2 regions of the Rhizobium sp. SG2393 genome follow, and region 1 is predicted to be linked to the other one. Evidence: riboswitches for the same ligand, from Rfam matches in the RefSeq annotation. Region 1 holds a riboswitch; the other holds the start of a gene.
What was found. Region 1 has a riboswitch for S-adenosylmethionine ahead of metA (homoserine O-succinyltransferase). Riboswitches for the same ligand answer to the same signal wherever they lie in the genome.
Positions count from the first base shown of each region.

Region 1 (7,091 bases):
AATCCGCCTACACCGACAAGCAGAAGCGCAAGGCCAGCCACATCGCCGAAAGCTACGAGGACCGCGGCGTCTCCAAGGACGAGGCGGAAGCCCGCGCCTGGGCGACGGTCAACAAGCAGGATGGCGGCGGCAAGAAATCCGGCTCCGGGCGCAAGAAGCCCGCGCATCATTGAAGCGACAGGTTTCACACGCCCGACGCGGAACCAATGGTCCCCAAGGCGCATTTGGTTGCGAGATTTGACCCGAACACATGAGGAGCAGACCCATGGCAGCCAAGGATATCCGTATCCTTTCCGAGGGCGATCAGCAGATCGTCGAGTTCGTCGGTGAAGATCGGGAGGTCGTTTCCGTGCGGCTTTCCCGGCGCGCTGACAATGACGACGATGCAATCCGCGATGCCACCAGCCTTCTTGTTCGCATGAGTAGCGCGCCGCAGGCCGCAAACGACCATGACGCCAAGGGCGGCTCACCGCGCGAGAGCCTTGAGGCCGAGCAGCGCCGGCAAGCGACCAGCAACGAGAATGCCGATCTCGACAAGGCGCTGAAAGACACGTTTCCTGCAAGCGACCCCGTTGCCGCCACCTCCGGCGCTGTCGGCGTGGACCATCGCCGTCCCTCGAACTGATCCTATGCACGAGACCGAAGACGCGCTCCGGGCCAACCGGAGCGCGTCTTTTCATGCCGATATTCCCGGCGCTGACGTTTAGAAGCGCCCGTGCATCAGGCTCATGCCGTTGATCATCGCCGGTACTGCCAGGCGTCCGCCAATGTTGTGCGGATGGTGGAGGTCGACCTGATGGGGAGCCGACACTGCCGTGACGGTATCATTGCGCGGAGCGCGAAGATCGGTTGCGTGGGTACGCGATGCCCTCGCCATTGCCAGGCGTTTGCCGCGCACGGGTTTGCGTCGAAGGATCATGCTGCTCTTCCCTTTCGGTTTATGCCGAAAACAAGAACAGATGGCGGGCCGGATCGTTCCATCCCGCCCGCGTTTCGGGGCGACTTAAGCCTCAACGGGCTTTCTGGCTTTCGCCCGACCGGTCGCCGCGGGCTTGGTCGAACCCGCTTCGGAAGGCTTCACCTTCGCGCTTGCCGCGCCCGTTGCCTTTGTCGCGGCGGACTTGGACGGCGCGGTGACGGGTTTTTCCTTCTGCGTGGCCGATGCTTTTCTGGTCCCGCTGCGGGCGGCCTTCGGCGCCGGTTCTGCCGAAACGAGTTCGCGGCGAGCCATCTCCCAGTGGCGCAGGTCTTCGCCGTGCGGGTGGCCTTCGGCCTCCCAGATCGCGTAGGCGCGGTCGCGGATACGGCTTTCGAGGGTCAAGTCCATCTATCGTCTCCCATGCTCAATCAGGCCGGACGGCAATATCCGGGTGGAGGCCCGGCGAACGATCGGCGGTGGGACGAGAAACGGACCGGATCGAATCGCGCGATCATCGGGCGTCACTTACCGTAAACAACTTTTGACGGACCGGCCACCCCCTCGACCTCGTGCGCTGAACGAGCCGGGGTCTTGGCCACAATTTGACCGTGCCGGCATGGGAGGCGGTCTGAGGCTCGGGCATACGCACTTTGCGGGCGTTGCGACAAAACCACGCCAATCGATAAGTTTGGCAAACTGCTAGAAAACGGCCCGCGAAATCGTATAGACCGAAATCATTGGCGCATCGGGGTTTTCGCCCTATCTAGGGTGGCGTGTTGCCTGCCCTTGATGCGGTTGGCGCCGCTGACGTGATGGATGACCGCGGCATGCGGTCGGTCGGATTGACGGATGGAAAAGGGTCGGCTCGGGGTTGAGGGATCGAAACGGAACGGAGCGGCCGCAGGATGGCGACGCACCGGGCTGGCGCTTGCGCTGTCGACGGCGACAGTCCTGTCCGGCTGCCAGTCGATCCTCGAGCAGTCCTACGAGCCGAGCGTTCAGCCGTCGTCTAATCCACAGATCGTTGAGGAAGTGCAGAAGAACGACCCGCGCGCCGCGCTTGGCGCCCGTGAGCATCCGCGCATCGTTGCGAGCTATGGCGGTGAGTACAAGGATGCCAAAACCGAGCGTCTGGTCGCGCGTATTGCCGGCGCGCTGACGGCGGTCTCGGAAAATCCGCTGCAATCCTACCGGATCACCATTCTCAATTCTCCGGCCATCAACGCCTTCGCCCTGCCGGGCGGCTATCTCTACGTGACCCGTGGTCTTCTGGCGCTGGCAAATGATGCATCGGAAGTCGCTGCGGTCCTCTCGCACGAGATGGGACACGTCACCGCCAATCACGGCATTGAACGCCAGCAGCGCGAAGAGGCCGAAATGATTGCGAGCCGCGTCGTTTCCGAGGTGCTGTCGAGCGATCTTGCGGGCAAGCAGGCCCTGGCCCGTGGCAAACTGCGCCTGGCGGCGTTCTCGCGCCAGCAAGAGCTTCAGGCCGACGTGATCGGCGTGCGCATGCTGGGCGAAGCGGGCTACGACCCGTACGCAGCGGCACGCTTCCTTGATTCCATGGCCGCCTACAGCCGCTTCACGGCGGTTGACCCTGAATCGGACCAGAGCCTCGACTTCCTCTCCAGCCATCCGAATGCGCCGCAGCGCGTGGAACTGGCGCGTCGCCATGCGCGCGCCTTCGGGCAGGAGGGGCAGGTGGGCGATCGCGGCCGTGACTACTATCTCGACGGCATCGACGGCCTGCTCTACGGCGACAGCCCCGAAGAGGGCTATGTGCGCGGCCAGACTTTCCTGCATTCGCGCCTCGGCATTCGCTTCGACGTACCGGAAGGCTTCCGCATCGACAACAAGGCGGAAGCCGTTCTCGCGACCGGGCCGAACGATGTGGCCATCCGCTTCGATGGCGTCCCGGATACGCAGGGCCAGTCGCTTGCGGCCTACATTGCCAGCGGGTGGGTGACGGGACTTCAGCCGGAGACGATCCGTCCCATCCGCGTCAACGGCCTCGAAGCGGCGACGGCACGCGCCAGCGCCGACCGCTGGGACTTCGACGTGACCGTGGTGCGGCTGGGGCAGCGCATCTACCGCTTCCTCACCGCCGTGCCGAAGGGATCGCCTGCCTTGCAGCCAACGGCGGAGGCGCTCCGTCTTTCCTTCCGGCAGATGACGCCGGCGGAGGCCGCGTCCGTCAAGCCGCTCAGGGTTCGCGTGCTCACGGCAGGGCCGGGCGATACGATCGCAACGCTCGCCGGGCGCATGATGGGCACGGACCGGAAGCTCGATCTCTTCCGCCTCATCAATGCGATGACGCTGACCTCAACCGTCAAGCCGGGCGACCGGGTGAAGATCATCGCCGAATAATCCGCCGCCAGTCATTGCGGGAGTGCTCCATGCCGTTTTCCGGAACAGACGCCTATATCGCGGAGAAAGACCTGCTGGTTGCCGTCAATGCCGCGATCAGGCTTGAACGTCCGCTTCTGGTCAAGGGTGAGCCCGGTACCGGCAAGACTGAACTCGCCCGGCAGGTGGCGGCAGAGCTTGGCGCGCCCTTCATCGAATGGAGCGTGAAATCTACCACCAAGGCGCAGCAGGGCCTCTATGATTACGATGCCGTGTCCCGCCTGCGCGACAGCCAGCTGGGCGACGCACGTGTCAACGACATCGCCCACTACATCCGCCGCGGCAAGCTCTGGCAGGCCTTCGAGACCGATCGCCGCGCGGTGCTCCTGATCGACGAGATCGACAAGGCCGATATCGAATTTCCCAACGATCTCTTGCAGGAACTCGACCGCATGGAGTTCCATGTCTACGAGACCGGCGAGACGATCCGCGCCAAACACCGGCCGATCGTCATCATCACCTCGAACAATGAAAAGGAACTGCCGGACGCCTTTCTGCGTCGCTGCTTTTTCCACTTCATCCGGTTTCCCGATGCGGAAACGCTGGCGCGGATCGTGGAGGTGCATTTCCCCGGCATCCGCCGTACGCTCCTGTCGGCCGCGCTGACGACGTTCTTCGATATCCGCAACGTGCAGGGGCTCAAGAAGAAGCCCTCGACGTCGGAGGCGCTCGACTGGATCCGGCTTCTTGTTGCCGACGATGTCGATCCGGCCGATCTGCGTGCCGACCCCAAGACCATGCTGCCAAAGCTGCATGGCGCCCTGTTGAAGAACGAGCAGGATGTCCATCTCTTCGAACGCCTCGCTTTCATGAGCCGGCGGGATAGCTGACCGCCGCGTTCACATTGATTCCGGCCGCGACAGAGCGTATGACAGGCGCTCGTGGTGATTTGCCGGCCGGCTTGCAGCCACGTTAAACAAGTTGCTAAAGGGCCGCGGGGAGCAGGACTTCCGTGGGCCGATGGCGATTTGATGCAGCCGGCTTTCGTTTGTCGAAGTGAGCCCCATGCCGATCAAGATCCCCGATGCACTGCCCGCCTTCCAGACCCTCGTTTCCGAGGGCGTGCGGGTGATGACGGAAACCGTGGCTATCCGGCAGGATATCCGCCCGCTGCAGATCGGCCTGCTCAATCTCATGCCGAACAAGATCAAGACCGAGATCCAGATGGCGCGCCTCGTCGGCGCCTCGCCGCTGCAGGTCGAGTTCTCGCTGATCCGCGTCGGCGGCCACCGCGCCAAGAATACGTCGGAAGAGCATCTGCTGGCCTTCTACGACACGTGGGAGGAGATCCGGCACCGCAAGTTCGACGGTTTCATCATCACCGGTGCGCCGGTGGAAACGCTCGATTACGAGGACGTGACCTACTGGGACGAGATGAAGCAGATCTTCGACTGGACGGAGACGAACGTCCATTCGACGCTCAACATCTGCTGGGGCGCCATGGCGGCGATCTATCACTTCCACAAGGTGCCGAAATACACGCTGAAGGAAAAGGCCTTCGGGGTGTTCCGCCACCATAATCGCAAGCCGTCCTCGGTCTTCCTCAACGGCTTTTCCGATGACTTCCAGATCCCGGTGTCACGCTGGACGGAGGTGCGGGCAGCCGATATCGCCAAAGTCGCCGATCTCGACATCCTTATGGAGTCTGACGAGACGGGTGTCTGCTATGTGGAGGAGAAGGGCGGCAAGCGGCTCTACGTGTTCAACCACGTCGAATATGATTCCACCTCGCTGGCGGACGAATATTTCCGCGACGTGAATGCGGGTGTTCCCATCCGCCTGCCGAAGAACTATTTCCCCCATAACGACCCGTCGATCCCGCCGCAGAACCGCTGGCGCAGCCATGCGCATCTCCTGTTCGGCAACTGGATCAACGAGATGTACCAGACGACGCCCTACGATCTGGACGCGATCGGGAAGGGCTGAGATCCGATTGAGGAGGCGCCGCCGATGCTCATCCCGTTCTTCCTGATGCTTCGGGCAGAGCGGGTGCCGGTGACGCTGCGCGAGTTGCTGGCGCTGCTGGAAGGCATGCAGGCGGGGCTTGCCGACTTCGACGTCGAGGCCTTCTACTTCCTGGCGCGGGCGGCGCTTATCAAGGACGAGCGGCATATCGACCGTTTCGACCGGGTGTTTGCGCAGTGTTTCCGGGGGCTTGAGCGCGTGTCCGGTGCAGAGGGCGAAGGGCCGCGGCCATTGCCGGAGGAGTGGCTTCGCAAGCTCGCCGAGCGGCACCTGACGGAGGAGGAGAAGGCACTCATCGAGAGCCTTGGCGGCTTCGATGCCTTGATGGAAACGCTGCGCCAGCGGCTGGCAGAGCAGCAGGAGCGCCATCAGGGCGGGTCGAAGTGGATCGGCACGGCCGGAACGTCGCCCTTCGGCGCCTATGGCTACAATCCCGAGGGCGTGCGGATCGGGCAGCCGGAATCACGCCATCGGCGGGCGGTCAAGGTGTGGGACCGGCGCGATTTCCGCGACTATGACGACGAGGTCGAGTTCGGCACGCGCAACATCAAGGTGGCGCTGCGGCGTCTCCGGCGCTTCGTGCGCGAGGGGGCGGCGGATGAGCTGGATCTGCCGGCAACGATCCGTGCCACCGCCGAGCAGGGTTATATCGATGTCGTGACGCGGCCGGAGCGGCGCAATGCGGTGCGCATGCTGATGTTTCTGGATGTCGGCGGATCCATGGACGGGCATGTGCGGGATGTGGAGATGCTGTTTTCGGCGGCGCGCTCGGAGTTCCGGCATCTGGAGCACTTCTATTTCCACAACTGCGTCTATGAAGGCGTGTGGAAGACCAACAGCCGCCGGCACGTCGATCGGATTCCGACAGAAGAGGTGCTGCGCACCTACGGGTCCGGCTACAAGCTCTGCTTTGTCGGCGATGCCGCGATGAGCCCCTACGAACTGACCCATGCCGGCGGCTCCGTGGAGCACTGGAACAGCGAAGCGGGTGCGGTGTGGCTGGAGCGGCTGGCCGCGCAGTTTCCCGGCCATGTCTGGCTCAACCCGGTCAAGGCGGATTACTGGGGCTATACGGCCTCGATCGGGCTGGTGCAGCGGCTCATGGGCGGGCGGATGTTTCCGCTGACACTCTCGGGCCTGACGGACGCGATGCGGGCCCTGCTGCGCTGATCTTCAATTGTATGATTTATGAGTTGCGGCGGCGTGGAAATTGCAGCAGTTTCGCCGCGCCTGCCGTGAGGAGCGGGCTAAGCGGGGAGGATTGCATGGTGCGCGAGCATTTCGGCGTTTTGCCGACGGGTGAAGTGGTGGAACGGGTGACGCTGTCCGGCGGCGGACTGACGGCGAAGGTGTTGACCTATGGCGCGGTCATACAGGATCTCCGGCTCGAAGGACATCAACCGGCACTCGTCCTCGGTTTCGAGACGCTTCAGCCTTATCTCGACCACTCGCCCTATTTCGGCGCGACGCCCGGCCGCTGCTCCAACCGCATCGGCGACGGCCGCTTCACGATTGACGGTGTGCCGCACCAGCTGGAGCGCAATGAGCGAGGCGTCACCCACCTGCATGGCGGCAGCGACGGGCTGGCGGTGCGCAACTGGGAGATCGTCGATCTCGGCGCGGACTTCGTGGTCCTTAGGATCACCGATCCGGCGGGCCGCGCCGGCTATCCCGGCACGTGCCGCGTGACGGTGCGCTACAGCCTTTCGCATAGTGGGCGGCTGAACGTGATCTATGAATCAACGACCGATGCGGCAACACTCTGCAACATCTGCCAGCACAGCTATTTCAACCTCGA
Region 1 covers NZ_JBHGAP010000007.1:38,826-45,916, forward strand. The annotation lists partial or broken gene ACED18_RS14840 (plasmid stabilization protein) at 1-170, shown strand, start outside; gene ACED18_RS14845 (hypothetical protein) at 266-625, shown strand; gene ACED18_RS14850 (hypothetical protein) at 704-919, opposite strand; gene ACED18_RS14855 (DUF2934 domain-containing protein) at 1,004-1,327, opposite strand; gene ACED18_RS14860 (M48 family metalloprotease) at 1,769-3,289, shown strand; gene ACED18_RS14865 (AAA family ATPase) at 3,319-4,158, shown strand; SAM riboswitch at 4,200-4,276, shown strand; gene metA (homoserine O-succinyltransferase) at 4,334-5,254, shown strand; gene ACED18_RS14875 (VWA domain-containing protein) at 5,279-6,463, shown strand; gene ACED18_RS14880 (aldose epimerase family protein) at 6,559-7,091, shown strand, end outside.

Region 2 (7,091 bases), on a different contig from region 1:
CCCGCCTGAGCCACCCCGGCGCGACGGGCTCGCCCCCTCAAACTGCCGGCGCCGCGAACCCCGGCCACCGGCCTGAAACGGACCTTGAAGCCATGCCCGCCCATCTCGACACGCATGAAGCCCTGATCTACGCGATGGTGACCATGTCGGCCGTCGATGCAAAAATCAGCGATGCGGAACTGGCGCGGATCGGGCAGCTTGCCCAGTCGCTGCCGGTGTTCGATGGCTTCGATGCCGGGCGGCTGGTGGCGATTTCGCAGGATTGCACGCTTGTTCTGTCCGGTCCCGAAGGTCTCGACATCGTGCTGGAACTGATCCGCGAGGGGCTGCCGGCCCGGCTTGCCGATACGGCCTATGCGGTTTGCGTGGAAGTTGCGTCTGCCGACCTTGCCATCCGCGGCGAGGAAATCCGCTTCCTGCAGCTCCTGCGCGACAGGCTCGGCCTCGACAAGTTGACATGCGCGGCCATCGAGCGGAGCGCCATGGCGCGCTTCCGTCGCTGACGGGCAGAACGTCTCAGTAGATCCCGTTCGGGAAATAACGCAGGTAGAGTTCTTCGAGGCGTCCGGAGCGGGAGAGATCGAGGAGCGCATGGTCGATCGCCTGGTTGAGCAGCGGATCAGCCTTGCGCGTCATCACGGTCAGCCCCTCGCCCAGAAAGCGCTGCGAGAAATAGGCGCCGTCGAGCAGGCGGCAGCAAGCCTTTGTCTGTGCCCCGTTCACCCAGAATGACAGCTGGACGCCGTCGCCGAAAGCCGCCTTCAGGCTGCCGTCCGACAGCGCCTTCAAGAGGGCTGCGCGATCGGGAAAGGGCGTGATCCAGAGATCGGGAAAAAATACCTTCGCCATCGCCTCATGCACCGTGCTGGCGACGACGCCAACCGGTTGGCCGCGCAGATCGGCAAAGGTGGTGATCCCATTCGCCACAGCAAAACGGGCCGGCAAGCGCATAAAGGGCCGGGAGAAGGCATATTTCTGGCGCAGCTCAGGCTGCACCGAGAGGCCGGCGATCACGGCCTCGCCCTCGCTCTTGTCGAGTGCGGACTGCAATTCATCGAACGGGACGGCCTGGATCTGGCAGCGATCCTCGATCGACAGCACCCGGCAGATCTCGCGGGCGAGATCGACGTGGAAACCGGAGATGCGGCCCGCACCATCGATGAAATTGAAGGGCGGAAAATCCACCGTCGTCAAAAAACGCAGGCGTTTCAGGCCGGTGAGATCGGGGCTGGCGATGCGCTCGCGCGCGTCGAAAAGCAGCGGAAAGACAGGCTTTTGCGCTTCCGCACGGGCTGCCGTACAACCCAGCACAATGCAGAGTATAAGAAACTTCGAAATCCACTCAATTCTCAGGGATGCGCGCAAGGGTTGTTTCACTCATCTTCATTTCGGGCACATGAGATGGGGCGCACCCCTGGGGGTGACGGCAACGCATGCGGGGCGAAGACTACCCGGTTGACGCGTCTCTGGCTACGGGTCCGGACGCGCAGACAACAGGCCGTGCGAGAAGCGGTGACGAGACGCCGGCCATCGAGGCCGTTCCTGCCGTTCTGATGGAGGAGGTCAGGGTGCTCCTGACCTTCGGCATCGGGAAGCCGCTTCTGGGGCGCATGCTGGCGCTTGCGGTCCGCAACGGCACGAGCGTCGAACAGGAGCTTCTGGCCAGCGGCGCGATTTGCGCGAACGTGTACTACGAGGCGCTGGCGGAGCAGCTGGACCTGCCATTCGCCGCCGAGATCGACGCCTGCAGCGTTCATGATGCGCCATGGATCGACACGCAGCTCGTGCGGCCGGAAATCCTGCGTTGCCACCATCCGGTTCGTCCGCCCCGCACGCTCATCGTGCCGACACTCGAAAAGGCGCGGGAGCTGGCGGCGCGGATGCAGCATTTGCCGGGCCTGCGGGCGAGCCTTGGCATCACGACACCCGCGGCGCTGCGTCGTGCGGTCTGGCAGGCAGGCGCGGAGCGGCGACTGCGCGAGACGACGGGCAGGCTTTTTGATCGGGACCGGGATTCCAGCGCCCGGATCGTGCTGGCGGGGCCGCAGGGATTCGCGCTCGGCATTCTGGTATCCGCCCTCATCCTCTGTCTGGCGCTTGTCCCGGGTGACCTCCAGATCATCCTGCATCTCGTTCTGTCAGTCTTCTACCTGAGCCATCTGCTGTTGCGTTTTTCGGCGCTTCCGGGCTGGCGCCGTGAAAGCAGCTTGCCGGCGTCCCTGCCGGCAGATCCCTGCCCATCCGCGCCCGCCGCGCTCTGCGGGAATGCCTTGCCGGTCTACACCGTCATGGTCGCGCTTTACCGCGAGGCTGCGGTTTGTAACCAACTGGTGGCGGCGCTCGACCAACTCGACTGGCCGGTCTCGCGTCTCGACATCAAGCTCGTGTGCGAGGCCGATGATGCCGAGACCCTGTCCGCCCTGCGCGCCATGGCGCTGAAGCCGCATTACGAGATCGTCGAGGTTCCGCCGGCTCTGCCGCGCACCAAGCCGAAGGCGCTCGCCTATGCGCTGGCGGGTGCGCGCGGTGAATTCCTGACCGTTTACGATGCCGAGGACAGGCCGCACCCTCTTCAATTGCGCGAGGCTGCCGCCACGTTCCGGGCCGCGCCCGATCATGTCGCCTGTCTTCAGGCTCCACTGGTCATCGCCAATGCCGATGCTAGCTGGTTGAGTGCCAACTTCGCCATTGAATATGCCGGGCTTTTCCGCAAGTTGCTGCCGATGCTGGCAAGGAGGGGCCTACCCTTGCCGCTTGGCGGGACGTCGAACCATTTCCGGACCGAGGCCCTGCGCGCAGCCGGTGGATGGGATCCGTTCAACATGACGGAGGACGCCGATCTCGGGCTTCGGCTGCATCGCCTCGGCTTTCGCACCCGCGTCATCACGAGACCGACCTTCGAGGATGCGCCGACGAGCCCGGCGATCTGGATGCCGCAGCGCGTGCGCTGGTTCAAGGGCTGGCTCCAGACATGGCTGGTGATGATACGCGCGCCTCGCCGCTGGTGGCGGGAGATGGGGGCCCGCGCCTTCCTGGCGTCGCAGCTGATGATCGGGGGGCTCCTGTTTTCCGCGCTGGTCCATCCCCTGATGCTCGCCTTCGCCGTCCTCGTTCTTGTTCGCTACGGGCTCGACCCGGCCTATCTCGGCACGCCGATGTCCCGCCTGCTGGCCGTCCTCGATCTCGTCAACATGGCGGGAAGCTATGCCGCCCTGCTCTCCCTCGGCTTCAGCGCCATGGGACCGGCCGAGCGGCGAAAGGTCGGGCACGGCTGGCTCCGGCTTCCCGTTTACTGGCTGATGATTTCGCTCTGTGCCTGGCGGGCGGTCGGGGAACTGTATCGACGTCCGTTCGTCTGGAACAAGACACCGCATCTGCCGAGCGTCACTAGGTACAAGCCCGCAGCCGGGGAGTAGCACGGAAAGGACGCTGGAGCGGGTAGCGGGAATCGAACCCGCGCGTTCAGCTTGGGAAGCTGACAGGCTACCATTACATCATACCCGCCGACGCGGCCGGATGGCCATCAGCGGGCGGACAATCCCTCAGGGCGAGAGCGGTGTCAAGACGGGCGCATGGAGCACGCGCCTGTTCTACTTGTCCTCGGCCCGGAAATGCTTGGAGAGCTTGAGGCCCTGCGCCTGATAGTTCGACCCGAGGCCCAGACCGTAGAGGCCCTGGGGCCGTTCCAGCATGTGTTCGTAGACAAGGCGGCCGACGATCTGGCCGTGCTCGAGGATGAAGGGCACCTCGTGGCTGCGCACTTCCAGCACGGCGCGGCTGCCGCTGCCGCCGGCGGCGACATGGCCGAAGCCGGGGTCGAAGAAGCCGGCATAGTGCACGCGGAACTCGCCGACCAGCGGATCGAAGGGCGTCATCTCCGCCGCATAGAGCGGGGGAACGTGGACGGCCTCGCGCGAGACGAGGATGTAGAACTCGTCGGGGTCGAGGATCAGCTCGCGCCGGCCGCGATCGTAAAGCGGCTCCCAGAAATCATGGATGCCGTGCCCGGCCTTCTTGTCGACATCGACGACCGCCGTATGGTGCTTACCGCGATAGCCGATCAGCCCGTCGCTGCCGCGCCCTTCGAGATCGATGGACAGTGCGATGCCGCCGCCGGAAACGTTGGGCTGCTCGGCGGCGACGAGCATGTCGCTTGCGTGCAGCGCCAGCACCTCGTCCTCCGCCAGCAGGGCATGGCCGATGCGGAAGCGGATCTGCGAGAGACGCGAGCCGCGGCGCACGACGATCGGGAAGGTGCGCGGGCTGATTTCGAGATAGAGCGGACCGACATAGCCGGGCGCGATCTTGTCGAATTCCTGGGCGCGATCGGTGATGACGCGGGTGAAGATGTCGAGGCGGCCGGTAGAGCTCTTCGGATTGGCAGAGGCTGACATGCCCTCGGGCAGCGCGAGGCTTTCCATGAGCGGCACGATGTAGACGCAGCCCGTTTCCAGCACAGCGCCTTCCGATAGGTCGATGACGTGCAGGCTGAGACGGTCGATCTTGTCGGAGACAAGGTTGCCGGGGCCCGGCATGAAGCTGGCGCGCACGCGGAAGGCCTTGGCGCCGAGGCGAAGATCAAGGCTTGCCGGCTGGATCTGGTCGGCATCGAGCGGGCGTTCGCTCTTCAGCGCCCCGTTTGCAAACAGTGCCTCGATCGCCTTGTCCGGCAGAATTCCCGTCGTGCGCGTCATGAGGCCCTCTCTGGCGTCTGCGTGCGGGACCGGATGTCCCGATGCCCGGGCAGCCGGAAACGGCCTTCGCGACCGGGCGCCCGCGACAAAACCAAACTCGCTCGATTGACGCAAGCCGGGGTTTGAGAGTAAGGGAAATTATCCCGTGGTGATTTGGCCGGCCGGCTTGCAGCCACGTTAAACAAGTAGCTAAAAAGGCCGGGTGCAAACCGGCCTGCTTATGCGGCCGGTTTTTTTGTTTGAGGCGATGAGACCATGAGCAACACCTGGAGACCCGCAACCCAACTCGTTCACGGCGGCACCACGCGCTCCAACCACGGCGAGACGTCCGAGGCCATTTTCCTGACGCAGGGCTTTGTCTACGACACCTCCGAAGCCGCCGAAGCGCGCTTCAAGGGCGAGACGGACGGCTTCATCTATGCCCGCTACGGCAGCCCGACGAACGACATGTTCGAAAAGCGCATGTGCATGCTGGAAGGCGCGGAAGATGCGCGCGCCACGGCATCCGGCATGGCCGCCGTCAGCGCCGCCATTCTCTGCCAGGTGAAGGCCGGTGACCATATCGTGGCCGCCCGTGCGCTGTTCGGCTCCTGCCGCTGGGTGGTCGAAACGCTGGCGCCGCGCTACGGCATCGAGTTTACGCTGGTGGATGGCCGCTCGCTGGAGAACTGGGAACAGGCGATCCGCCCGAACACCAAGGTCTTCTTCCTGGAAAGCCCGACCAACCCGACGCTGGAACTGGTTGATATCGCCGGTGTCGCGAAGCTTGCAAACCAGATCGGCGCCAAGGTGGTGGTCGACAACGTCTTTGCGACCCCGCTGCTGCAGAAGCCGCTGGAACTCGGCGCGCATGTGGTCGTCTACTCCGCGACCAAGCATATTGACGGACAGGGTCGCTGCCTCGGCGGCGTCATCCTCTCCGACAAGCAGTGGATCGACGAGAACCTGCACGACTATTTCCGCCACACCGGCCCGGCGCTCTCGCCCTTCAATGCCTGGACGCTGCTGAAGGGCATCGAGACGCTGCCGCTGCGCGTGCGCCAGCAGCAGGACAATGCCAGCCGTGTTGCCGATTTCCTCGCCGAGCAGCCGCAGATCGCCCGCGTCATCTATCCCGGCCGGAAGGATCACCCGCAGGCGGGTCTCGCGGCGGCACAGATGAAGGGCGGCTCGACGCTGGTGGCCTTCGAGATGAAGGGTGGCAAGGCAGCCGCCTTTGCGCTTCAGAACGCCCTCAAGGTCGTGAAGATCTCCAACAATCTCGGCGACTCCAAGAGCCTGATCACCCATCCCGCGACGACGACGCACAAGAACCTGTCCGACGATGCGCGTGCCGAGCTTGGCATTTCCGCCGGCACGGTGCGATTCTCCGCCGGCATCGAGGACAGTGCCGACCTTGTCGAGGATTTCGCCGCCGCGCTGAAACACGTTCAGGCCTGACCCAGTCGCGCTGTACCACTTGATTACGGGCCGGCAGCCTTCGGTTGCCGGTCTTTTTTGTGGCCCTAGAGCCGCGCGCCATCGAAAGCGGCGACCGGCGGGAATGTCAGCGTTTCAAAATAAACCAATATTCGATGAAAGCGTCGGGATTTCTTGACGCAATCCCCTTCCACTCGCTAGTTTTGCTCAGCATCATGGACGGCCTTGCGGCAAGGCACGCCCCTGGTCGCGTTGGAAGCGGGAAGCCGCGCGCAACCGCCTCGGGCCTGCATGCCTGCTGCAGCCGTCTTCCCGGAAGGTGAAGGCATGTACCGCGCATTGACCCACGACATCGAAGTCGTGGTCGAACCCTACTATCTGGAAGACCAGTCCGACCCCGAGGACGGCCGCTATGTCTGGGGGTACCGGATCGTGATCGCCAATCATTCCGAGCTCACGGTGCGGCTCGTCTCGCGCTATTGGCACATCACGGACGAAAACGGACAGGTGGACGAGGTGAGCGGTCCCGGCGTCGTGGGCGAGCAGCCGGTGCTGAATCCCGGCGACACCTATGAATACTCCTCCGGCTGCCCGCTCGACACGCCGTCGGGCGTGATGTTCGGCCATTACGGCATGGAGGCGGAGACGGGCGAGCATTTCGACATCGCCATCCCCGCCTTCTCGCTGGACAGTCCGGGCCTCGTGCGCGTGCTGAACTAGAGAATTCCCGACAAACACGGGTTCGCCGGGAATTCTCTATCCCTTTGTTTTACCGCAGTCCGGACGCAAAACCGCTGACACACTTTTGCTGGACGTGCTCTAGGGCGCCCGGCCAGCCGATCAGGCCGGCCGGATTTCCGAGGCCTCGAAGTGATAGGCCGTCGAGCAGAACTCGCAGGTGACCGAAATCCTGCCGTCCTCGATCGTGTGGGCGATCTCCTCGTCACTGAGGCTCGAGAGCACCGACTTCAGCCGCTC
Region 2 covers NZ_JBHGAP010000011.1:54,316-61,406, reverse strand. The annotation lists gene ACED18_RS18400 (tellurite resistance TerB family protein) at 93-503, shown strand; gene ACED18_RS18395 (transporter substrate-binding domain-containing protein) at 517-1,347, opposite strand; gene ACED18_RS18390 (glycosyltransferase family 2 protein) at 1,569-3,416, shown strand; tRNA gene ACED18_RS18385 (tRNA-Gly) at 3,431-3,504, opposite strand; gene ACED18_RS18380 (2'-deoxycytidine 5'-triphosphate deaminase) at 3,591-4,694, opposite strand; SAM riboswitch at 4,830-4,908, shown strand; gene ACED18_RS18375 (O-succinylhomoserine sulfhydrylase) at 4,950-6,134, shown strand; gene apaG (Co2+/Mg2+ efflux protein ApaG) at 6,441-6,833, shown strand; gene ACED18_RS18365 (Hsp33 family molecular chaperone) at 6,954-7,091, opposite strand, start outside.
Region 2: it holds a riboswitch for S-adenosylmethionine, as region 1 does, so the genes downstream of both, ACED18_RS18375 (O-succinylhomoserine sulfhydrylase) here and metA (homoserine O-succinyltransferase) in region 1, are expected to answer to the same signal.